2 regions of the Bacillus sp. FG16 genome follow, and region 2 is predicted to be linked to the other one. Evidence: riboswitches for the same ligand, from Rfam matches in the RefSeq annotation. Region 2 holds a riboswitch; the other holds the start of a gene.

Region 1 (18,089 bases), on a different contig from region 2:
AATAAACCAGCAAATAAAGCTGCTAATAATGTATCACTATTTACATGATACTCAATATGTTCTGTAACGTATAAAAACAAAGATGTTTCTACAATCCCTAAAATTGTATAAATCATTGTTTTCTTATCAAAAAATTTATAACCAACAGCTAGTAAAATTGCATTTATAGCAAAGTTCACAATTCCTGGTGACCAATCAAATAAGTAGTACGTAACAACCGTTAAACCAATAATTCCACCTTCCGATAAACGGTTTGGAATTGCAAAGTAATTAATACCAATTGCGAATAATAATGAACCAATTGTAATTAGTGTTATTTCCTTTATACGTTGATTAACCATAGTTCATACCCTCCCCCCATTTGACATTGTATCACTATCTCCTAGAGGTTTAGAAGTGGTTTTTATTCCGCATTTTCCCTGTTAAAAATTGAAATATTATGTTTAAACAGAGGGGTGATTAATTATTCATATTTGCTCTAACTGCAAGGACAAATTGCTCCACATTCCCTTTCTGAATATACTTAGCGCGAATGGTTTCATGATTACAAGTAAATTCAAAATACGGATGAAAATCTATGCTATCTATATGCAAATATGAATACTCTTTAAATGTTGAAGAATAGTACGGAAATTTCCCGTAAAAAAGGAGACGTCTAGTAGTGGCAACAAAAACCCCATGTTGATACGATAATATAAAATTATCCTTCTCAAATATCCCTACCACAAAAGCCAGAATCTTTTCATCATCATCTACATACTTTTTCATACTCGATAAAAGTTCATTCATGCATATTCCTCCAAATTCTATTCATTGCATTAACACTTGAAAAGAATCCATGGATTATTACAAACCGGTTTAACTCCTTTATAAAGTATGAAACGCGTTTCCTGTCAAAGATATTTCAAAAAAATAATCCGTTATGCGATTATACACATAACGGATTAAAATTAAACTGTAGAGCGTTCCACAAGTTCGTATGGAATTTCCAGCTTTTCTTGTTCAGAACTCTCGTCATTCACTTTTCTATGCAACATTTCAAAAGCAGTTTTCCCTATCTCCTTTAAATTTTGATCAATAGTTGTCAGTTGTAACACTTGTGAGATAGGTTGATTATCAAAGCCAATAATTGCTAAATCCTCAGGAACTTGAATGCCTAATTTTTCAACCTCTGTCATAACCCCAATCGCAACCTCATCGCCTGCTACTATTAATGCTTCAGGAAGATCCTGCATCTCTTTTAACTTATGAGCTACTTTCACACCATCTTCTAGTGTAAAACATTCTGTAAAAATCCATTCTTCATTAACCTCTTCATCTATAGATTGCAATTGATGTTTATAAACATCAAAACGCTTTTGACTACTCGGCCCTAATTTTCTTCCCGTACAATAACCAATTTTTTTATAACCTTTCTCAATCAAATAATCCATTCCTAATTGAAAGGCCGCTGAATGATTCGTATATACACTTGAGATGTTTGAAATATCATTGTCTTCACAAGCAATTATTGCGCCGCAAGAAGCATACGGTTCTATCGTTTCCCAATCATTTGCACGTGAACAAATAATAAGACCATCCAATTGTTTTGTTTTTAACATATGTAAACTTTTCATTTCTTCTTTTTTATTATAATTCGTTTGGCAAAGTAGCACCCTGTAATTATGCGCTAACGCAGTCTCCATCATTCCGCTCACCATCGCATCAAAACACGGATGATTAATATACGGTAAAATCACACCAACAATATTCGTTTTTCCTTTTGATAAATGAACAGCATTTGCGTTTTGCGAGTAATTCAATTTCTCAACTATCTCTATAACCGCTTTTCTTTTTTCTTCACTTACATATGGGTGATCATTCAACACTCTCGAAACAGTCGTAACTGAAACTCCCGCCATCTTTGCAATATCTTTAATATTAGCCATACACTCACCTCTACCTTTAACTTAATGAATCTCAGGAACATATGTCAAATCTTCTTATCATTACACCTTCATTCGTTTCTCTTACAAAAGTGTAATTTTTCTGTAAGCTAATTCGATAGTGACTTTCCGCAACATTTCATACAATTAAGTCAGAAACAGGGTAACAACTATTCGAAAAGGAGCGGATTAATATGATGAACAAAATGAAAACAAACAATTTCTTAAATACAATGGGCATGGTATTTTCCGCTCTTATTGATGCAAAAGCTGTTGCTTCTACATTAAACAAGTAAGGAGAATATATTATGAATAACATCACTTTTAACAAATTAGATTTTTTAGGACTAGCTAGTGGCTCGATTCTTCTTACTGCTTTTATTTACGCCGCTACGCTTGTATAACTTCGTGTCCCCTTTCCCCTTTATTATAAATAGTAATAGAAAAGACGACCGTCTATGCCCGGTCGTCTTTTCTTATTTTTGATTTGATTGCAAAGCTTCTTTTAACTCCTCAAACTTCTCATTTAATTGATCTGTCATCATTTTCATAGCGGTTTTTCGATCTATTTGTTCTCCAGCCTCAATTTGAATTGGATCTCCAAAAATCAATTGTGCCTTTTTCCCCTTTATTAATTCTTTTACACTTGATGGACCAACATAAGCTGCTGGTACTAACGGAACATTAGAACGCATCGCAATTGTCACAGCACCCGCTTTTAATGAAACATCTTCCGCTGATCTCGTTCCACTCGGAAAAATTCCTACTACCTTTCCTTCTTTTAATAAACGTGATGGTATTTTAAGTGTACTTGGTCCCGGATTCGCACGATCTACAGGGAATGCATTTACATTTTTAAAGAACCAATTTTTGAATTTACCTTCAAATAACTCTTTTTTTGCCATGTAATGAATTTGAGTTGGATACATCCCTGTAGCTAACATTAATACATCCATAAAACTTGTATGTGTACACGCAACAACATACGGTCCACCTTCTGGTAGCTTTTCTCTTCCTTGTACTTCTACTTTCCCAGCTGTTTTAAATATATATTTCAACAAAAATGTAATTGGTTTATACATTTGTTTCGTTCCTTTCTAAACATCCGAAGTATAATCATATTCTTATAATAATTATAACACTAAGTTTTAGGAGTTGGTAATAAAATTAAGGATGAATTGTTAAATTTCAATTCTTACAAAAGTGTAATTTTCTTGTAAGCTAATTCGATAGTTACTTCTTACTATATTTCATACAATTAAGTCAGAAACAGGGCAACAATTATTCGAAAAGGAGTGGATCAATATGATGAACAAAATGAAAACGAACAATTTCTTAAATACAATGGGCATGGTATTATCAGCTCTTTTCGATGCAAAAGCTGTTGCTTCTACATTAAACAAGTAAGGAGAATGTATTATGAATAACATTGCTTTTAACAAATTAGATTTTTTAGGATTAGCTAGCGGCTCTCTTCTTCTTACTGCTTTCATTTACGCTGCTACGCTTGTATAACTTTGTGTCCCCTTTCCCCTTTATATAGAAAAAGACGACCGTCTATGCCCGGTCGTCTTTTTAATTTTTTCTTTCTTTCAATTCTTTTAAAAGCTGTATCAGCTCAGCTTGTTGTTTTATCTTTTTACGACCATTTCGATTAATTGCCGCAAGCTCACAGGCAACTCCGACGGCGAAGAAAAACAATAAACTTTCTAACATGTGAAATCCTCCATTTGCCTATTAAACAGCTTGACGTAATTGCTCTTCTTGTAAAACTCTCTTATTTATATTTTCTTCTTTTCTCTGACAAACGTTATTGCGAATAAGCGCTGCAATAACAAGTACAGTCCCTATAATATCAAACATTGTGATTTGATACCCTTGCATCATCATAATAGCTAAAGTCGTAATTGGTACAAAATTAATAAATAAAATCCCATTAATGGATGATAAAATTTTCACACCGTAGTTCCAAGCAAGTAGCGCTACAATACCTGGCAATGTCATCATAAATAACAAATCATATTTTACAATAGAAATCGTTCCCATACTCGGAACTGAAATATATCCAAGCGACGTAATAATTACCGTTATAATTCCTGTAACAGTCGTACCGAATACACACGTCAACGTAGAATAACGTAATGTTGACCAATCACTACATGTTTGACCACCCATCGTATAAATAACCCAGCCTACAACACCAATAAATATAAATGCTAATGAGAACATATTATCTTTCAATGTTACAAAGAAACTCATGTCACCTTTTGTAATAACAAACACAGCTCCTACAAAAGCAATAACCATACTCGTTATCATATACTTCTTCGGTTTTATATGCTTATATCCCCATAAAATACAAATAGAAATCATCGGCATAAGTGCTTCCATAATGGAAGCTACCATTACACCCGACTTACCCATTAACATTTGCCCTAAAAATATGAGGACATTATATACTGTAAATGCCATCGTTCCAAAAAAGACGAGTAACTTTCCTCTTCCCTCTAAACGAAATGCCTGTTTTCCTTCTTTCATTAACAACAATACAATCAGTACGATCGCCACCGCTCCATAGCGAATAAGCGAAAAATAAAATGGATCTATGTATTCTAGCGCATGATCAGCAACTGGAAACATCGCTCCCCATGACATACTCGCAATTAAACAAGCTAAAGCCCCTATTATCATTTGACCTCTTCTCACCGCAATCCCCCGTTTCTTTCTATTTGCACAAAGAGAATTGTAAAAGAAAAAATATATCACGTAAAATGATTCAAAATGATGTTAACTATCATTTATAATGATAGTTAACATCAAGGGGGATTACAAAATGGAATTAAGAGACTTACAAATCTTTAAAAGCGTTGCCGACCAGGGTAGTGTAAGTAACGCAGCAAAGGAATTAAATTATGTACAATCAAATGTAACTGCACGTATTAAACAACTAGAAAACGAATTAAAAACCCCACTCTTTTACCGCCATAAACGAGGCATGACTTTAACAGCTGAAGGAAGAAAAATGCTCGTTTATGTTAATAAAATTTTGCAAGATGTCGACGAACTAAAACAAGTATTTTTAGATAGTGAAACACCCTCCGGTATATTAAAAATCGGTACAGTAGAAACAGTAAGTACATTACCTACCATTTTATCTTCTTACTATAAAAGCTATCCGAATGTCGATTTATCATTACAAGCGGGTCTAACAGAAGAATTGATTAGAGAAGTACTTGATCATCAATTAGATGGTGCCTTTATATCAGGTCCTATTAAACATCCACTAATCGAACAATACGATGTTAGTACAGAAAAATTAATGCTTGTAACACAAAATAAAGCTTTTCATATAGAAGAATTTACAACAACGCCTCTACTCGTTTTTAACCAAGGATGTGGATACCGTTCCAAACTAGAACGATGGCTGAAAGACGAAGGTTTGCTACCAAAAAGAATTATGGAATTCAATATATTAGAGACAATATTAAACAGCGTTGCACTCGGCCTCGGAATTACACTCGTACCACAGTCTGCTGTCCATCATCTTTCTAAAGCAGGTAAGGTACATTGTCATGCAATCCCTGAAAAATACGGCAGTATTTCAACGGTTTTCATACGCCGTAAAGATAGCTATATGACGAATTCAATGCGTAGTTTTTTAAAAACAATTGAAGAACATCATCATATCAATATGCTGTGAAAGACATTCTTACATGAATGTCTTTTTTTCTTACAAAAGTGTAAGTCTTTCGTAAGCTAATTCGATAGTTGCAAGTGGACATATTTCCTATAATTAAGACATAAGCAGGGCAACAACAATTCGAAAAGGAGCGGATACGCATGATGAACAATATGAAATCAAATAAATTTTTAAATACAATGGGCATGGTGCTATCCGCACTTGTCGATGCAAAAGCTGTTGCTTCTACATTAAACAAATAAGGAGAGATTATAATGAACAACATTACTTTCAACAAATCAGACTTTATCGGACTTGCAAGTGGAGCTACTCTTCTTACGGCTTTCATTTATACACTTGCTCAAGGTCTTGTTTAACACTTTGTTTCCCCAAACCCCTTTATATAGAAAAGGCTGCTCGTCTTATAGACAAGCAGCTTTTTAGTTTGTTTCATATATAATTTGACCTGTTTTCGTAATATCATATCCGCCAATTGCATTTAATTCATTATGAAATTCTTCCGATTGCAGAATGTCTTTCATGACTTCAATCAGCTCTTCATTTTCTTTATTCTTCAAAATTACTAAATCATACTGTTCTTTCATGATTGGAATAAAGTCCACATTTACAATTTGCGAAAACTTTTCTGAACCTACTCCTACATCAGCTTTTCCATTTGCAACTTGCGTGGCAACACCCAGATGATTCGATTCTTCCCATTCATATCCACTAATATCAGCTTTATTTAATTTTTGGATTCGTAATTGTTCATCCACTAACACTCTAATACCAGAACCCTTTTCTCGATTTACAAACTTTATAGTGGATCCGGATATGTCGGCCCATGTCTTTATTTTCTTCGGATTTCCTTTTTGGACATAAAACCCTACATTTCTGGACAATAAATTAATCATAATACATGGCTGTCCTACTAAAATGCGTTTTACATAAGGAACATTATATGTACCCGTTTCACCATCAAACAAATGCAAACTAACGATACTTCCTTCTCCTTGATACATTTTCACTAAACTTGTTAAGCTACCTTGATACGCCCTTAAAACATTAGAACTTGGCAAACGGTTTTCTATACGTTTAGCTAACATATCTAACGTTAGTTCTTGACCACTAATAATACACGTGTTCAAGATACTACTACCATCGTTTTTTACAGGAGTAACTTGTACCTTTCCTGTTTTCATTTGTTTTATATATTGATCTAAATCTGCTGCATCAATGCGCATCTGTCTACCAACTCTATAAGAAGGCAGTTCTCCTTTTTTAATTAAGTCGTATACAGTTAATTTTGATACTTTTAATCGCTTCGCTACTTCTTCCGTTGTGTAGGAATGATGATCCATAGACGATTCCTCACTTTCTTCCTTCATTGTAACAAAGAAAAGAATATTTCTCCTATATTAAAAAACAACTACATCGTTCAAATTATATTCAATTATAACTAGTTATATCTAGTTATAATTAGTTATAATTAGATATGTCAAAACGAAAGGGGATTTTTTTATGAATAAATTTACATTACGTTCTATTGGGGCACTTATACTTTCTTTCCTTCTTATATTTAGTGCTGCTTGTACAAGTGGGGAAAAGAATACAAAGTCAGCTGCTAAAGAGGATAAAACAGTTGAACTTACTATCTCAGCTGCTGCAAGCTTACAAGATGCATTAAAAGAAATTGAAAAACAATATAAAGAAAAAGAACCAAATATTAAACTTTCTTTTAACTTCGGTGCTTCTGGAGCACTTCAACAACAAATTGAACAAGGTGCACCTGCTGATTTATTCTTCTCTGCAGCAGAAGATAAATTCCAAACCCTTGTAAAAAAAGGATTCATTAATGAAAAAGAGGGGAAAAATCTTCTTGGAAATGAACTAGTTCTAGTCATCCCTAAAGATAGCTCTCTTACAAAATTTCAAGATTTAAAAGATGAGAAAATCAAAAAAATTGCACTTGGTACACCTGAATCTGTACCTGCTGGAAAATATGCAAAGGCTTCTCTAACACACGAAAACCTTTGGAATGATGTTCAAAATAAAGTCGTATTTACAAAAGATGTTCGCCAAGTGTTAACATATGTAGAAACAGGGAATGTCGATGCTGGTATCGTATACAAAACAGATGCTCTCATTTCAGATAAAGTAAAGATTGGTGAGACAGCAGCAGCTACTTCTCATGAGCCAATCCACTATCCTTTAGGTGTTATAAAGGAATCTAAACATAAGAAAGAGGCGACTTCAGTTTATGAGTATTTGCAGTCAAAAGATGCACAATCTATCTTTAAGAAATATGGATTTACAGTCCTGTCGTAATTACTATGAGCATTGATGCTATTATATCGCCTGTCTTTCTATCTTTAAGAGTAGCTGCTTGCGCCACTATTCTCGTTACAATTTTAGGGACGATTGTCGGGCGAGTATTAGCTCGCTCCTCATGGCGATATAAAGTACTATTAGAAACCATTTTTTTATTACCAATGGTACTTCCACCAACTGTTATCGGCTTCTTTCTCATTATCATGTTTGGAAACAACAGCCCGATCGGAAAGTGGATCGAATCATTATTTCAGCAGTCTATTATGTTCACATCTACTGCTGCGATTATCGCTTCTACAGTTGTTGCATTTCCGCTTATGTACCAATCAGCAAAAACGGGATTTTCTATCGCAAATGTACAAATTGAAGAAAGTGCTCGTGACCTTGGCGCAAGTGAATATCAAGTTTTTCTGCACGTTACACTTCCGCTCGCATTTCCTGCCTTACTAAGCGGGATGATTTTGAGCTTTGTCCGCGCGCTCGGTGAGTTTGGTGCTACACTCATGTTTGCCGGGAATATTCCTGGTAAAACACAGACAATCCCAACTGCAATTTACATGGCCATTGACGCAAGTAATATGCAACTCGCCTGGACACTTGTGATTATCACTATTAGTATGTCACTCGCATTTCTCCTATGCATTCAGCTTATTAATAAAAGAATTAGTAATTCTTAAAGCAGCTTTTTTGAAGCTGCTTCTTTATTTCTTAGGAAATAAAATATACCATCGGGAAATAACTGAATTTTACCTTTTATTAAAATATACATTTTATTTGAATTCACTTTCTAAAATAGGCAATTTCCTGTTATTATATGGAGGTGTTTCAAAAAATGAAGAAATGAAAACGCATTTATATCGTAAGTTCTTCATCCTGTTTTAGCGATCGGTAATCTTCTACTCTATTAGTGGGGCATTACCGATCGTTAGAACGATATGTAATTATATTGGTATAGAAAACCGAAGGGAGTCTTGTAATGGACATTTTATTAGCGCTTCTTCCTGCAATTGCATGGGGAAACATCTTATTAGTAAGCGTAAAAATGGGCGGTGGTGCATATAGCCAAACGGTAGGTATGACAATCGGTGCTCTATTCTTCGCAACAATCATGTATGTATTTACTCAACCAGCTTTAACAATGACAGTCTTAATTGTTGGTTTTATTTCAGGTTTATTCTGGGCTTTAGGACAAGTAAACCAATTAAAAACAGTTGAAAAACTAGGTGTTTCAACTACTGTAACGATTTCTACTGGCATGCAACTTGTTGCAACTTCTATCTTTGGGGTTATCGCTTTCCGTGAGTGGACTACTACTACAACGATCATTCTGGGAACGATTGCAATCCTATTAATCGTAGTTGGTGTTGTATTCACATCATTAGATGATAAAGAAAATGCTCAGCCACCAGGACAATTGAAAAAAGGTCTTCTTACTTTAATTGTTTCTACTTTCGGCTATCTTGTATATGTAATTATTATTCGTTGGTATAATATCGACGGTTGGTCTGCTATTTTACCACAAGCAGTTGGTATGTTTGTTGGTGCGGTTGTACTGACGTCTAAACATAAACCATTTAACAAATATGCAATCCGTAATGCTTTATCTGGTTTACTATGGGGAACTGGAAACTTATTCTTACTTCTTTCATTACCACGTGTTGGAGTAGCAACAAGCTTCCCATTATCTCAAACTGGAATCGTTATCTCAACATTCGGCGCAATTGTCTTCTTAGGTGAAAAGAAAACAAAACGTCAATTGATCTTTATTGCACTAGGTAGTGTTTTAATTATCGGCGGCGCTGTATTACTTGGTATGACAAAAGCATAATCTTATATTCTATTAGTAACCCCCTGAAGCATATATGCTTCAGGGGGTTTTTTAATTCTAATTTTTTTCTAGATATAATTATTTGTATGTTCTTGCCCCTTATAATTACTCTTCCACTCTAGCAAACCAGCTACACATATAAAGAGATTAATAACAGCTAATATTAGCATGACGTATAAACCAGTAGAAATATAAATTACAACGCTAACTACATTATATAAAATCCATAAATGCCAGTTTTCTAATATTTTTCGACTTAACATAAATTGAGCCACTAGTCCCAATACAGCATTTAAAGCGTCTAAATATGGACTTGTTGACTCTAAATAACGGACTTGATAATAACCCCAACCAATCCAAGCAACTAAAATAAAACTTATATAAAAAGTCCACCCTTTCAAATCTAAACGAACTGTTGCTTTTACCTCTCCCTCCCCACTTCGTGCAATCCAATAATACCAACCATATACATTAAAGATAAATTGAAAAGCAGCTAATACTGCCATTGCATATAAACCTTGTGTAATAAAAATGTATAGAAATACCGCAACAGTAATCATGCCAAATAAAAAGTTGGATACTTTTTCTCTCGCTAATAACCAAACATTAATGATCCCCATAATTGATGCAAAAATTTCAATATAACTCGATTGAATATACAATCCAACTAATACACAAATAATACTAGAAACAAGTAAAAAAAGTGGACTTCTAACCATATTTATCTCTCCCCAGATGTGTAATAAATTCCCTATCACCAGTATAAGGAATAGCCCTTTCCTTTACCATGAATTTCCGCCTTCTCATTATCCATTCCATCTACGGTAAGTCTTTTCTTTTTACAAAATTCTCTTAAAGATGATATCGTTTTTATAACATATCTCTACTAGAAAGGAATAAAGGATATGCCTAACAAACATCGAATTTTATTTATTGGTGCTGGTCGTATGGCAGAAGCTATATTTTCCGGATTACTTAAAACAAGCAAAGAGTACATCGAAGAAATTATCATCTCTAACCGAAGCAACGTAGAAAAGTTAGAACAATTACAAAGGCGATATAATGTGTCTATTACAACGGATTGGAAGCAGCATATTACATCTGTCGATACGGTTGTTTTAGCAATGCCACCTTCTGCTCATGAAGAGTTATTAGCTGAGCTATCTCCGTTAATATCAAATCAACTTGTCGTAACAGTAGCAGCTGGCATTGGACCATCTTATTTAGAAGCTAGACTCCCAAAAGGCACGCCTGTTGCTTGGATTATGCCTAATACAGCTGCTGAAATTGGAAAGTCTATCTCCTTATATACAATGGGACAATCAGTAAACGAGATGCATCAAGAAACCCTGCAACTGCTTTTAAGAGGTATTGGTACTTCGCAACTTTGTACTGAGGAAGAAGTCCATCAGCTTACTGCAGTTACTGGAAGTGCACCAGCCTTCCTTTATTACTTTGCTGAAAGCTTAATTGAAGCAACAAAAAGTTATGGAGTCGATGAAGAAACCGCAAAACATCTTGTCATTCAAATAATTTCTGGCTCTGCTTCTATGCTCGAACAAACGCAAGATCCAGCTAACCTCCGCGAACAAGTAACAACGCCAGGTGGTTCCACAGCTGAGGGTCTCAAAACTTTATACGAATATAATTTTTCAGAGGCAATTCAAAAAGCAGTAGAAGCAACAAACAAAAAAGCTAGGGGGAAATAATATGATTTTAACAAGTTTAAAAGACTATACAACATTACATAACGGTGTAAAAATGCCTTGGTTTGGTTTAGGTGTTTTTAAAGTAGAAGATGGTTCAGAAGTAATTGATTCTGTAAAAGCAGCAATTAAAAATGGCTACCGCAGCATCGATACTGCAGCAATCTATCAAAATGAAGAGGGCGTTGGACAAGCGATTCGTGAATCAGGTGTTTCACGTGAAGAATTATTTATTACCTCAAAAGTATGGAATAGCGATCAAGGATATGAAACAACACTTCAAGCATTTGAAACTACATTAGAGAAATTAGGTCTAGAATATTTAGACTTATATTTAGTACATTGGCCTGTAAAAGGGAAATATACTGAATCATGGAAAGCATTAGAAAAACTTTATAAAGATGGCCGTGTTCGCGCTATCGGTGTGAGTAATTTCCACATTCACCACTTACAAGACGTATTTGAAATTGCTGAAATTAAGCCAATGGTCAACCAAGTGGAATACCACCCACGTTTAGCACAAGAAGAGTTACATGCATTCTGTAAAGAACATAACATCCAGCTTGAAGCTTGGTCACCATTAATGCAAGGACAACTACTAGATAATCCAACGTTACAAGAAATTGCGACAAAATATAATAAATCAACTGCGCAAATTATTTTACGCTGGGATTTACAAAACGAAGTTGTAACAATCCCTAAATCAATTAAAGAACATCGCATTATTGAAAATGCAAACATCTTCGACTTTGAATTAAGTGCTGATGATATGAAAGCAATTCAAGCTTTAAATGAAGATCGTCGCGTTGGTCCAGATCCAGATAACTTTAACTTCTAAGCGAAAAACCACTGCCATATGCAGTGGTTTTTTTATTTAAGAAAACTGAAAATTTAAACTATATTTCATTTGGTTGACACTTCATTGTTCAAGGTGTAAGATTTTGAATTATCAAAGAAACACAAAAATTAATAAAATTTATTCGTTTACTCATTGTATCAAGAGAGGTGGAGGGACTGGCCCTTTGAAACCTCGGCAGCAGGTTCATTTTGAATACTGTGCCACTTCCTGCAAGCTTTATGCTTGAAAGATAGAATGAGGGACTTCGTTTATATACGGGTGCATAACTTGTACGTAAAAATCCCTCTTTCTCAATATGAAAAGAGGGATTTTTTATTTTTCATTTCCCTCATCATCATCCAAACTTAATTATTTAGGAGGAAAATCAAATGAAAAAGAAGTTTGTACCCGGTATTGCATCAGTTGTAGGAGTAAGTATTTTATTAACTGGTTGCGGTAGTTATAAAAACGAAGCAAGCGGAGCAAATGCAAAAGACGAGGCACCTAGTAAACAGGTTTTAAATTTATCTTCACCTACTGAAATACGAACAATGGATACGGCCCGTGCTACAGATACTGATTCTGGTCAAGTAATGAGAAACGTATTTGAAGGTTTGTATAATCTTGGTGAAGGTAACAAACCTGTCCCTGGCGTTGCAAAATCTCATGAAGTAAGTGGCGATAAAACGAAATACACATTCCACCTGCGAGATTCAAAATGGTCAAACGGCACTCCTGTTACAGCGAAAGATTTTGTGTTCGCTTGGCAGAGAGCCGTAGATCCAGCAACAGCCTCTGAATACGCATTTCTATTCTTTGATATTAAAAATGCAACAAAAATTAACAATAAAGAACTTCCAGCCGACCAACTTGGTGTAAAAGCAGTTGATGACCATACGTTTGAGGTAGAATTGGAACGTCCTGTTCCGTATTTTATTAGCTTAACAGCGTTCCCAACATTTCTACCAATTAACGAGGAATTCTTTAAAGCACAAGGTGATAAGTACGCTTTAGAAGATAATACAATCTTGTACAATGGAGCTTTTACACTAAGCGATTGGAAGCACGAACAAAGCTTTAAATTTAAGAAGAACCCTACCTATTGGGATAAAGATACTGTCAAACTAGAAGAAATCAATTTTAACGTCGTAAAAGAAAAATCAACAGAAGTAAATTTATTCGAGTCAAAACAATTAGACCGTATAAAACTAACATCTGACTTCGTTGATAAATATAAAAAAGATGCCAACTTTAAAGAACGTCCAAACGTAGGCGTACAATTTTTACGTATGAATCAACAAAACAAAGTACTTCAAAACGTTTCTGCACGCCAAGCAATTGATCAAACAATTGATAGAAAATCCTTTGTAAATACGTTATTAAATGATGGCTCTACACCAACATTTGGTCTCGTTCCAAAAAACTTTGCAAAAGGACCTGAAGGAAAAGAATTCCGTACTGCAAACGGCGATTTAACAAAAGTTGATACAAAATCCGCACAAAAGTTATGGGAAAAAGCTAAACAAGAGCTTGGTTCTGAAAAGATAACATTAGAATTATTAACGAGTGATGCTGACCTTGATAAGAAAACTGGTGAATTCTTAAAAGGACAACTAGAAAAGAATTTAGATGGCTTAACAGTAAATATAAAACCGCAACCGCGTAAGCAACAAGTTTCGCTTTTATTAAAAGGTGACTACGAAATCGGAATTGATGGCTGGAGCCCTGACTTTGCGGATCCAATTACATTCCTTGAGCTATTTACAACGAATAACCCTTATAACTTAGATCATTACTCTAGTAAGGAATTCGATGAAACAATAGCAAAAGTGAAAACAACTTTAGCTGGTGATGAAAAAGCTCGCTGGGAAGCATTACTAGAATCCGAGAAAATATTATTTAAAGACACTGTTATCGCTCCTCTTTACCAAAAAGGCGAATCTTATTTAGAACGTTCTTATGTGAAAGGAATTGTACAAGTAGACTTTGCAGGTCAATTAAACTTCAAGTGGGCAAAAATTGAAAAATAAAGTAAAACCGTAATAAGTGGGGGTTCTTCATCCCCACTTATTATTAGCCCTCACCAATTGTTTTTTTAGCAAAATATATTAAAAGTAGGTTCTCTCACACAAGAGAATCTACTTTTTTAATATATTATTCCAAGAAATTAACATTCTATTTTTATTATTGACATATAGTTCTTTCCAGTGTTAATATTCTAAATAATCAAAGAAACAAAATATTTCACCATCAAAATATAATGTCTACTACGTTGAAACATATAACGATAGATTATAGCTCAACATGTATATACATATAGAACACCTGATTACCTATAAACAAATATTTATAATAGGTTTTATCTCCTTCTATAGCTCTACTTCAAGACATGGACATTATGACGTTACGAACAACACATTTAGGGAGGAACGAACAATGAAGAAAAAAGTTGTACCTGTTGTTGCATCTGTTTTAGGGGCAAGTCTATTACTAACTGCTTGTGGGGGAAATAAAGATAATGCAAGCGGAGCGAAAGCAAACGATAAAGTACCTGATAAACAGGCAATTAACTTATCATTCGCTTCAGAAATTCCAACAATGGATGTTGCAAAAGCAACGGATGGGGAATCCATGAATGTAATGCGAAATGTTTTTGAAGGTTTATATGCAATGGGAGAAGATAATAAACCGATTCCTGGTGTTGCTGAGTCGGTCGACATTAGTCCCGATAAAACAAAATATACATTCCATCTGCGTGATTCAAAATGGTCAAACGGTACTCCTGTTACAGCAAAGGACTTCGTCTTCGCTTGGCAACGTGCCGTAAATCCTGATACAGCAGCTGAATATGCATTCTTATTCTTCGATATAAAGAATGCGAAACAAATAAACCAAAAACAATTACCGGTTGATCAATTAGGTATTAAAGCTGTTGATGACAAAACTTTAGAAGTACAACTAGACCGTCCTGTTCCTTACTTCTTAAGCTTAACGACATTCTCAACATTCTTACCAATTAATGAAGATTACTTAAAGTCTCAAGGCGATAAATACGGTTTAGAAACAAATCATTTAATTTACAACGGTGCTTTCACATTAGATAACTGGAAACATGAGCAAAGCTTCCAATTGAAGAAGAATCCTAACTATTGGGATGCTAAAACTGTAAAATTAGAAGAAATCAACTTCAATGTCGTTAAAGATAAGTCTACAGAAGTTAACTTATATGATTCAGGACAAATTGATCGCGTTGCTTTAACTGCGGAGTTTGTTGATAAATATAAGGGCGATCCAAACTTCAAAGAACGCGCTGAAGTTGGCATTCAATTTTTACGACTAAATCAAAAAAATGAAACATTAAAAAATCAACATGCACGCCTTGCTATTAACGGAGCAATGAATAAGAAAGCATACGTAGAAACAATTTTAAATAACGGTGCTGTTCCAGCTGAAGGAATGGTTCCTGCGAAATTTGCAAAAAGTCCTGATGGCAACGACTTCCGTAAAGAAAATGGAAATCTAGTGAAAGATGATGTGAAAACAGCGAAAGAAAACTGGAAAAAAGCGAAGCAAGAACTTGGTACTGACAAAGTAACAATTGAACTCTTAACAAGTGATAATGCTTTAGCTAAAAAGACTGGTGAATATTTAAAAGGTGAACTAGAAAAGAACTTAGATGGATTAACAGTGAATTTAAAACCACAACCACGTAAACAGCAGTTAAAACTACTGTTAAGTGGTGACTATGAAATTGGTATTGATGGCTGGGGCCCTGACTTCGCTGATCCAATTACATTCTTAGATTTATTTACAACAGATAGTGCTTATAACTTCGATAAATACTCTAACAAAGAGTACGATGAGCTCATTCATAAAGTGAAAACAGATTTAGCTGGCGATGAAAAAGCATGCTTTGAAGCAATGAAGCAGGCTGAAAAAATTCTATTACAAGACGGCGCTGTCGCTCCTTTATACCAACAAGGTCGTTCTTACTTACAACGCTCTTTCATTAAAGGACTTGTAACAACTGACTTCGGCGGTGAATTTAACTACAAGTGGACAGAAGTTGCAAAATAATAAGTAATAATAAAAAGGTATCCAATTGAAGGATACCTTTTTATTTTATGCTTCTTTAATTATAGAATTACTTCTCTTTACCATCCCTTTTATACCTATGGTAATTCCTGCTACCCATTTTGTAACTAGTACAATAAGTAATAATACAATAATATTTCTCTCCCAATCAACTTCACCAAATATTATTGTATGATAACCGTCTGTTACGGGAAATCCCCCTAATCTAGTGATAAATATTTGCGTATCAATAATAAGAAGGCAAACAAAAAGATTATCAATTCTCTTCATAGCTCTCTTTTTGCATTGAACCAAAACTCATCATAAATATAAACACAAACATCAAATATGTTCTCCACGTCAAAGAAGGTATATGCCCTGACCAAAGATAGCTAATCAAATAGTTAATCCCCATAATACAAGAAGATACTACTAAACTAATGCTTATGAGTTTTACATATTTGAACATATCTTTTCTCCTTACTTTTCTATCTCTTCAAATTGCAGATTTACCGGCTCTTCTAGGAGTGTTTCATAAAAGTTTTCAGCCAAATCTGTTGAAGGAATTTTTCCATCCACTTCATCAAATCGAATACTATCTAGCCACACACAACCTTCTCCTGATAATAAAACACCAAATGCAATACCAAGCGCTCCTTCTTTTATATCTAATACAACCGAGTACGATTGCCAGTTATTCGTATTTTTAATGGGGCGATTTTGCATATTATCCATAGCGAGCGGTTCTGTATCTTTTCCATCTACTCGCATCCACAATCCTGCCCAATCTCTTACGCTTTCACTCTTAACAAACGCTGTAAAACGTAATCTCTTCCCTACATATTTATCTGCTCGGAACATTTGCATTAATGTTGAAAATCCTCCGTGCGTAACATTCTCTTTTGCTTTTATGTATGCAGATACTTTCCCTTGATGGACAACTTCATAATCTAAACCCATCTCATATTCAGCAGGATGACTTCCACTTAAGATCCATCCTTTCGGTATACCTTTTTGCATTGAAACACCCTCTCCTCTTTCTATATAAAATGACTGGAAGTACTTTCGATATTTCTTTGGTGGCAATTGAAACATTCTTTTAAAAGCTCTCGTAAAGGCCTCTTGTGAGGAAAAACCATATTGCATTGCAATATCAATAACAGGTCTTTCAGTCGATACTAAAGCCTGTGCAGCATGAGTTAATCTTCTCTTTCGAATATAATCCGTTACACTCATCCCAATATACCTTTGAAAAATACGATGAAAATGGTACATCGATACCGCACTGCGAGATGCCACTCTTTCTGTTGTAAGCTCCTCATGTAAGTGATTCTCTATATATTCAATTGATTTTTTTATTATCTCTTTATATTCTTCATGCATTTTAGTCCCTCCCTCACAACTTCAATTTACCATATACATACAAATCAGTTTTGATTTAAATTGCGGATTAATCCTTGAAGCTACAAGTCAAAATTTTATTTTCAACACATACATAATTACATGATTTTAGGAAAAACTTGTATAGAACAAATTTACATAAGGAGGAATTTATAATGAGAATTTTACTATCAGTTTTATTAGCTCTTATGCTAGTACCTGCATTAACAGGATGTAAAGCTCCTGCAAAGGAAGACACGACTTCTAATAAAAAGACTACAGAAGAGGCAAAGAATGAAGCCCCTGCTGATTTAAAACTAAATTTCAA
Region 2 (7,122 bases):
AAATAGACAACTAAATGTAAATGTAAATGTAATCCCTCTAAAAATCCCTATATAATATTTCTTTGGAAATAATTTTTTGTATATCCAGAGCAGCCGCTTTTTATTGAATTTCTAGTTCACACTTTTTCTTTCTTCAATTTTTAAAGACCATCTCATTAATCCATATATACTTCCATACATAAGTAAGACCTTTGCAATTCCCCAAAATACATTTCTTTCTTCTAAGTCTTTAAATAAAAACATAATCGCAAGAGGAACAATTAATACAAAAACACCCATCCAACCAAGAACATATACTTCACCAATAAGAAGTAATAAAAAGATAATTGCTGCTAATATATATGTTTGCATTGTTGACAATTGTAAAATAGGCGTCCCATACCATTTATTCATAAACATCAATAACACCAATAATAAAATAGGAACCATTACTATCACATAAATCATTCCAAATTCCGCCAATTTACTTTTAAAAGAAGACATTCTAAATGCAACAATCGTTCCGATAATCGTAATGATTAAAACGATAGGATAACCGATTAACTGTACATTCGTTAACGTAAATTGTTGATCCGGACTTCCAAATAAAATATTTGTAAGTAACCAATATCCGCCTATCCCAATTATCATTCCTAAGATACTTTTTATACTCCCACCTTTATCCTTCTCCATCTCTTTAGCTAACTCTTCCGCATACTCTTTTGGTGAGTCACCAAATATGTCCCTTACCGTCTTCCCCTTTTTTTCACCTTCTATTAAATGAAGCTCTGCATCTTCTAGAAAAGCATCCACATCTTCTTCTTTAATTCCCTTAGTTATTAAATATACTTTCGTATCAATTAAAAACTTTTCTCCTTCTTTAGAAATCTTCATGATAATCCCCCTTTATTTAACCATTTCTCTTCTATTCGTCTTCATCATAATTTCAAGGAAAATCAAAATAAACAAACTTCCGTATAAACATATAATTTGAAATAGCATTGGCATAAGATCTTCCGATGTAAATGTTTTAAACAGTAACATAATAGAAAGTGGAATGATTAAATATAAGTTTTTAAACCATCCTTCAAAATATATATTTATAGCTACTGTGATGATAAAAATCCCACCAGCTAATATATAACTTTGGACTTCGGTGAATGTGAGCATTTTTGTAGGATATATCACATCTAATATCGTAACAGCTCCTAATAAAAACAATGGAGCAATCATAACTAAAGACCACATGGAAAACCATGTTTTTGTAAAGCTTGTGACGAAGGCCATTTTGCGAAGTAGAAAATTAGGACCCATAACAACTAAAATCAATGAAAAACTGTAACCGATACACTGCATAAGTGAAATCTGTAACATTCCATTATTCACTATTAAGATAGAAGCAATAATCCAAAACGATACGATATTCATTACTGTAAAACCAATTTGCTTCCACGTTTCCTGTCTATCTCTTTCCATCACTTTTACAATTTCATTTGCATATTCTTTCGGTGAGCTTCCGAAAATATCTTCTACACGCTTCCCCTCACTCTCACCTTCTATTAAATGCAATTCTGCATCTTCTAAAAAGTTTTCAATATCACTTTCTTTCACACTCTTTGCCGTCAAAAATAATCTCATATCTAACAAAAACTTTCGAGCTTCACTTGATAACATTATTTTCTCCTTCCCTTCCCTTCAAGTAGACGTTCTACACTACTTTGCATCGCTTCCCAGCGATCCATAAATTCATCAAGTGCTTCCTCGCCTTTTTCTGTTAATGTATAATATTTTCTCTTTGGACCAGATGGCGATTCCTTCATTACGCTTGTTATTAGTCCTTCTTTTTGCATTCGTATTAATAACGGATAAATACTTCCCTCACTCGCCATTGTAAAACCATACTTTGCTAGCTTTTCACTCATTTCATAACCGTATATTTCGCCTTCAGAAATAATAGCAAGTAAGCATCCTTCTAAAATCCCTTTCAACATTTGACTTGTCGACATAATTCAAATCCTCCTACTATCTTGTTTTACAAGATAGATAAGCGTAAGTATCTTGCTTTACAAAATAGTATAGCAAAGACTATTTTGCAAAACAAGATAGCTAACGATATTTTTTCCAAATGTTTGCAGGAATTTCATTATAACCTCTCTAAATAGAGCACTATGAAAACTTTATTATGAAGGGATGTTTTTCATCATGGTTACAAATCGAGTTGTCTTTTTAACAGGTGCTGCGAGTGGTATTGGATATGAAATGGGAAGTGCTTTTGCAAAAGAAGGTGCAAAAGTTGTGATTACTGATCGTCTTGAAGAACGTGCGAAAGAAGCTGCTGAACAATTACAAAATGAAGGTTTTCAAGCTACCGGTTTAAAATGTGACGTTACATCTGAAGAGGAAATTACAGCATCAATTTCTCAAACAGTTAGTCATTTCGGTTCATTAGATATATTAATTAACAACGCAGGAATGCAACACGTTTCACCCATTGAAGACTTTCCAACTGAAAAGTTTGAGCTACTAATTCAAATTATGCAAATTGCTCCGTTTATCGCAATTAAGCATGCCTTTCCGATTATGAAACAACAAAAATATGGTCGTATTATTAATGTCGCTTCTATTAACGGCCTTGTCGGGTTTGCTGGAAAAGCTGCCTACAATAGTGCAAAACATGGCGTAATTGGATTAACAAAAGTTGCCGCTTTAGAAGGTGCTACGCATGGTATTACTGTTAATGCCCTTTGCCCTGGTTATGTCGATACCCCTCTTGTACGTAATCAACTACAAGACTTAGCTACTACACGAAATGTACCACTTGAAAATGTTTTAGAAGATGTTATTTATCCACTCGTCCCACAAAAGCGCTTATTACAAGTACAAGAAATCGCTGATTATGCTATGTTTTTAGCGAGTGAAAAAGCTAAAGGTATAACTGGTCAAGCTGTCGTTATCGATGGTGGCTATACTGCTCAATAAAAAATAAAGTTTGCTCAAGAAGAGCAAACTTTATTTTTTATCGCGAGGATCTTCGTACTTTAGTAATTGCCGCGGGAGCTTCTCAATTGCAACAATTACCCCCTCTAATTTACTTTCAATACGGTGGAGTAAATATAATGTTACAACAATTGGAAACCCTACATTACCTATCATCTTGATCCACTCTTCCATCCTCTTCTCCTCCTTTCATTATATAAGTAAGAGAAAACAATGCATTTAGGCATAAAAAAACAAGCTATTATGTATTAGCCTGTTTTTCAAATAATGATGCAATTTCTCGTTTATAATCCCCGCTTATAATACCTTTCTCAGTAATAATTCCTGTAATTAATTCGTTCGGTGTTACGTCAAATGCAGGGTTATAAACATTCGTTCCGATTGGTGCTACTTGTTTTCCAAAGATTTTCGTAACTTCTGTTTCATCTCTTTCTTCAATAATTATTTCGGCTCCAGTTTCTTTCCTAACATCAAATGTTGACAGTGGCGCAGCAACATAAAATGGGATATCAAAGTGCTTTGCTAAAATAGCTAAATTCATTGTCCCTATTTTATTTGCCGTATCTCCATTTGCGACAATTCGATCCGCCCCTACAATAATTGCATTTATTTCTTTCGTTTGAATAGCATGAGCTGCAGTATTATCTGTAATAAGGGTCACATCAATATTTGCTTGCTTCAATTCCCAGGTCGTTAAGCGACCACCTTGTAAAACTGGTCTCGTTTCACACGCATATGCATGTAAACGCACACCTTTCTCTTTTCCAATATAAAAGGGAGCTAATGCAGTTCCATATCTGGCAGTTGCGATACTTCCAGCGTTACAGATTGTTAAAATATTATCGCCATCTTTAAAACATGTTAACGCATATTCCCCAATATTTCGGCACACCTCTTCATCTTCCTGCTGAATGCGAAGCGCTTCTTCTTCTAATGTTTTTTGTGCTTCTTTTATTGTAATAATCTCTCGAATAGATTCTCTCATACGATCAATTGCCCAAAATAAATTTACTGCTGTCGGGCGTGACGTTCCTAAATAATTACAATCTCTATTAAACTTCTTTTGAAATTCTTCAATATGTACAGTGTTATATTTTTTTGATGCAAGCGCCAAGCCAAATGCAGCTACAATTCCAATTGCAGGCGCTCCTCGTACTTCTAACATTACGATGCTTTTCCAAACCTCTTCAATAGTCGTCAATGTTTTGTATTCTGTGCTATGCGGCAATTTTGTTTGATTTAATACCGCAATTGCATCACCTTTCCAGCTTACAGATCTCGGAACAGTAACAATTGTACTCACGCTTTTACGCCCCCTGAAACTGTCTGTTGAAATAATGTTCGAAACAGTTGAATATCAGCACTTTTAGATTCATATTTTATTAGTTCTTTACCTAAGGATAGCGCTTGCTTCTTAGCTTGAATTCTTGTTTCTTTATTTTCTATTTCATCTAAATCTGCTACATGAGCTAAACCAATTGTTCTACGAATTAGTTCACATCCGGCAAATCCAACTGCATCAGTAAAGATATTTTGCAAAATAATTGGTAACCATTGCTTTTCTTTCGTATATGCTTCTACACCTTCTCCAATCCATAACTTTGTAAAAGTCTCTACAAAATAACTCCACGTCTTTTCTATATGGAAAAATAGTACACTTCTTTTTTCTTCTTCTCTAGATAAAGCATTTAATAATAGATTTGCAATAAATTGACCTATGTCAAATCCAAATGGGCCATATGTCGCAAATTCTGGATCAATCACTTTCGTTTCAGAAGGTGACGAAAAAATACTACCAGTATGTAAATCACCATGAATAAGAGTTTCTTTTCTTGTTAAGAACTTATATTTATATTGTGCTACTTTTAGTTTTAAAGTTTTATCACTCCAAAGTTCATCAACCACGAGCTGTAAATCTGGCTCATAATCATTTGTATCATAATGTCCAAACGGATCTGTAAACACTAAATCCTCTGTAATTTTACAAAGGTCCGGATTTACAAAGGTACCTTCTAGTACCCTCTTCTCTTCTGACTGTAAACCAAAATCTGAAGTATAAAATAAAACATGTGCTAGAAAACGGCCGATATGCTGGGATAAAAGCGGATATTCTTCTCCGTCTATTAATCCTTTTCTTGTAATTGTTAGTCTTGATAAGTCTTCTATTACCGTTATCGCTAACTCTTCATCATGACTGTACACTACTGGAACATAATCCGGTACATACTGCGCAAAAATTTGCAGTGCCTTGCTTTCAATCGTTGCTCTTTTTATAGACAATGGCCAGCTTTCACCAACTACTTTCGCATAAGGCAGTGCTTGTTTTATTATAATTGATTTCTCTCCATCATCTAATTTGAACACGTAATTTAAGTTTCCGTCTCCAATTTCATGACAAACGACATTTGCCTTCGCTTCAAAATAGCCATGATCTTTCGCATATTGTACAGCTGTTATTTCTGTTAATGAATAATATCCCATCGTCTTCTCCCCCTTTTTAAATTCAGAGGTTTTTCTAACATAGAAAAACCTCTTTCCACTAAGAAAGAGGTTTGAAGTTTATCTTCTCCCCTCTTATCTGCCAGAAAGTTTTACTTTCTGCTGGAATTAGCACCGTGCCTTTTGGCGTAATAAACGCCCCATTTCACAATGGTATTACGGTCGGTTGCTGGGCTTCATCGGGCCAAATCCCTCCACCTGCTCTTGATAAGAGTTGTATAATTTTTTGAATTTTTAACTTTATGTTGAAGACTATACCAAGAATAAAAATCACTTGTCAACATTTTATTTGTATAATTCTGGACGGCGATCCGCAAAAACTGGAATTCCTTTACGTACTTCTTTAATTTTCTCGAATTCAAGCTCTCCAAATAAAATTGATTCCTCTTCATTCGCCTCTACTACAACTTCACCCCAAGGGTCCACAATTAAAGAATGACCCGCAAATACATTATTTGGATCCTTTCCTGCTCTATTACACGCAACAACATAACACTGATTTTCAACCGCTCTTGCTTGCAATAGCAAACGCCAATGTGCTAAACGAACTAATGGCCATTCTGCTACAACAAATAATACTTTTGCCCCTTTAGCAGTATGGACACGCATCCACTCTGGAAAACGAATATCATAACAAATTGTTCCAGCACATTCAACATCATCTAGCTTAAATTCGCCCGTACTATTACCAGCTATTAAATATTTATGTTCATCCATAAGCTGAAATAAATGTACTTTACTATATTCGTTGACTAGCTGTCCTTCATTATTTACAACATACATCGTATTTGTAACGCCTTGCTCCGTTTGCTTTGCTATGGACCCACCAACAATATGTACATCATATTGCTTCGCCCATTCTATTAACTTTTCTTTCGTTTCCACTCCATCCCTATCTGCAATTTCAGAAAGTCTCGTTAAATCATATCCTGTTGTCCATAACTCTGGTAAGACGATAACATCTGGCCTTTCCTTCATAGCTTCGCTTATTTTATTTTTAGCATTCTCAATATTTTTTTCTACATCTCCAAAAACAATATCCATTTGAATACATGCGACTTTCATTTTTTCAGCCCCATTCTTATTTTTCTCTTTACAAAATACTGGAAAGATTATATCATTTGTCACTAGAATTGTAACAACTTTCAAAAGAGGTGGAAAGTATGAAATTATTTCAACCTTCTGAGATAGTAACATCATTGCCAACACAATTTTTCGCTTCACTTGTTGCAAAAGTTAACAAAGTCGTTGCAGCTGGTCACGATGTTATTAATCTAGGTCAAGGTAATCCAGATCAACCAACACCGCAGCATATCGTAAAAGCTTTACAAGATGCTGCCGAAAAGACCATTCATCATAAATATCCGCCATTTCGCGGACATGAAAGCTTAAAGGAAGCCGTAGCTACATTCTATAAACGTGAATACGGCGTCGAATTAAACCCAAAAACTGAAGTTGCTATTTTGTTTGGCGGAAAGGCTGGACTAGTAGAATTACCGATTTGTTTTACAAATCCTGGTGATACGATTCTCGTTCCGGATCCAGGCTATCCAGATTATTTATCCGGGGTTGCCTTAGCAAAGGCACACTTTGAAACCATGCCACTTATTGCAGAAAATCATTTTTTACCGGATTATAAACAAATTG

What was found. A riboswitch is a leader RNA that binds a small molecule or an ion and turns the genes downstream of it on or off. The one in region 2 is predicted to bind S-adenosylmethionine.
Region 1: it holds a riboswitch for S-adenosylmethionine, as region 2 does, so the genes downstream of both, ACODS7_RS25385 (peptide ABC transporter substrate-binding protein) here and mtnK (S-methyl-5-thioribose kinase) in region 2, are expected to answer to the same signal.

The regions. Positions count from the first base shown of each region.
Region 1 is NZ_JBMDKC010000095.1:872-18,960, reverse strand. Features, by position in the region: gene ACODS7_RS25470 (YitT family protein) at 1-341, opposite strand, end outside; gene ACODS7_RS25465 (PH domain-containing protein) at 460-789, opposite strand; gene ACODS7_RS25460 (LacI family DNA-binding transcriptional regulator) at 951-1,928, opposite strand; gene ACODS7_RS25455 (DUF3948 family protein) at 2,234-2,329, shown strand; gene ACODS7_RS25450 (lysophospholipid acyltransferase family protein) at 2,402-3,007, opposite strand; gene ACODS7_RS25445 (DUF3948 family protein) at 3,345-3,440, shown strand; gene ACODS7_RS25440 (YrzO family protein) at 3,501-3,641, opposite strand; gene ACODS7_RS25435 (DMT family transporter) at 3,663-4,631, opposite strand; gene ACODS7_RS25430 (LysR family transcriptional regulator) at 4,759-5,625, shown strand; gene ACODS7_RS25425 (DUF3948 family protein) at 5,880-5,981, shown strand; gene ACODS7_RS25420 (substrate-binding domain-containing protein) at 6,045-6,965, opposite strand; gene modA (molybdate ABC transporter substrate-binding protein) at 7,126-7,932, shown strand; gene modB (molybdate ABC transporter permease subunit) at 7,938-8,612, shown strand; gene ACODS7_RS25405 (GRP family sugar transporter) at 8,912-9,763, shown strand; gene pnuC (nicotinamide riboside transporter PnuC) at 9,832-10,482, opposite strand; gene proC (pyrroline-5-carboxylate reductase) at 10,669-11,472, shown strand; gene ACODS7_RS25390 (aldo/keto reductase) at 11,474-12,307, shown strand; SAM riboswitch class I at 12,460-12,564, shown strand; gene ACODS7_RS25385 (peptide ABC transporter substrate-binding protein) at 12,697-14,337, shown strand; gene ACODS7_RS25380 (peptide ABC transporter substrate-binding protein) at 14,744-16,384, shown strand; gene ACODS7_RS25375 (hypothetical protein) at 16,430-16,672, opposite strand; gene ACODS7_RS25370 (hypothetical protein) at 16,659-16,850, opposite strand; gene ACODS7_RS25365 (helix-turn-helix transcriptional regulator) at 16,862-17,764, opposite strand; gene ACODS7_RS25360 (YusW family protein) at 17,938-18,089, shown strand, end outside.
Region 2 is NZ_JBMDKC010000001.1:183,275-190,396, reverse strand. Features, by position in the region: partial or broken gene ACODS7_RS01145 (DNA-binding protein) at 1-99, opposite strand, end outside; gene ACODS7_RS01140 (DUF1129 domain-containing protein) at 112-873, opposite strand; gene ACODS7_RS01135 (DUF1129 domain-containing protein) at 886-1,653, opposite strand; gene ACODS7_RS01130 (PadR family transcriptional regulator) at 1,653-1,985, opposite strand; gene ACODS7_RS01125 (3-hydroxybutyrate dehydrogenase) at 2,182-2,958, shown strand; gene ACODS7_RS01120 (YvrJ family protein) at 2,989-3,150, opposite strand; gene mtnA (S-methyl-5-thioribose-1-phosphate isomerase) at 3,218-4,279, opposite strand; gene mtnK (S-methyl-5-thioribose kinase) at 4,276-5,457, opposite strand; SAM riboswitch class I at 5,548-5,689, opposite strand; gene ACODS7_RS01105 (carbon-nitrogen family hydrolase) at 5,761-6,624, opposite strand; gene ACODS7_RS01100 (pyridoxal phosphate-dependent aminotransferase) at 6,639-7,122, shown strand, end outside.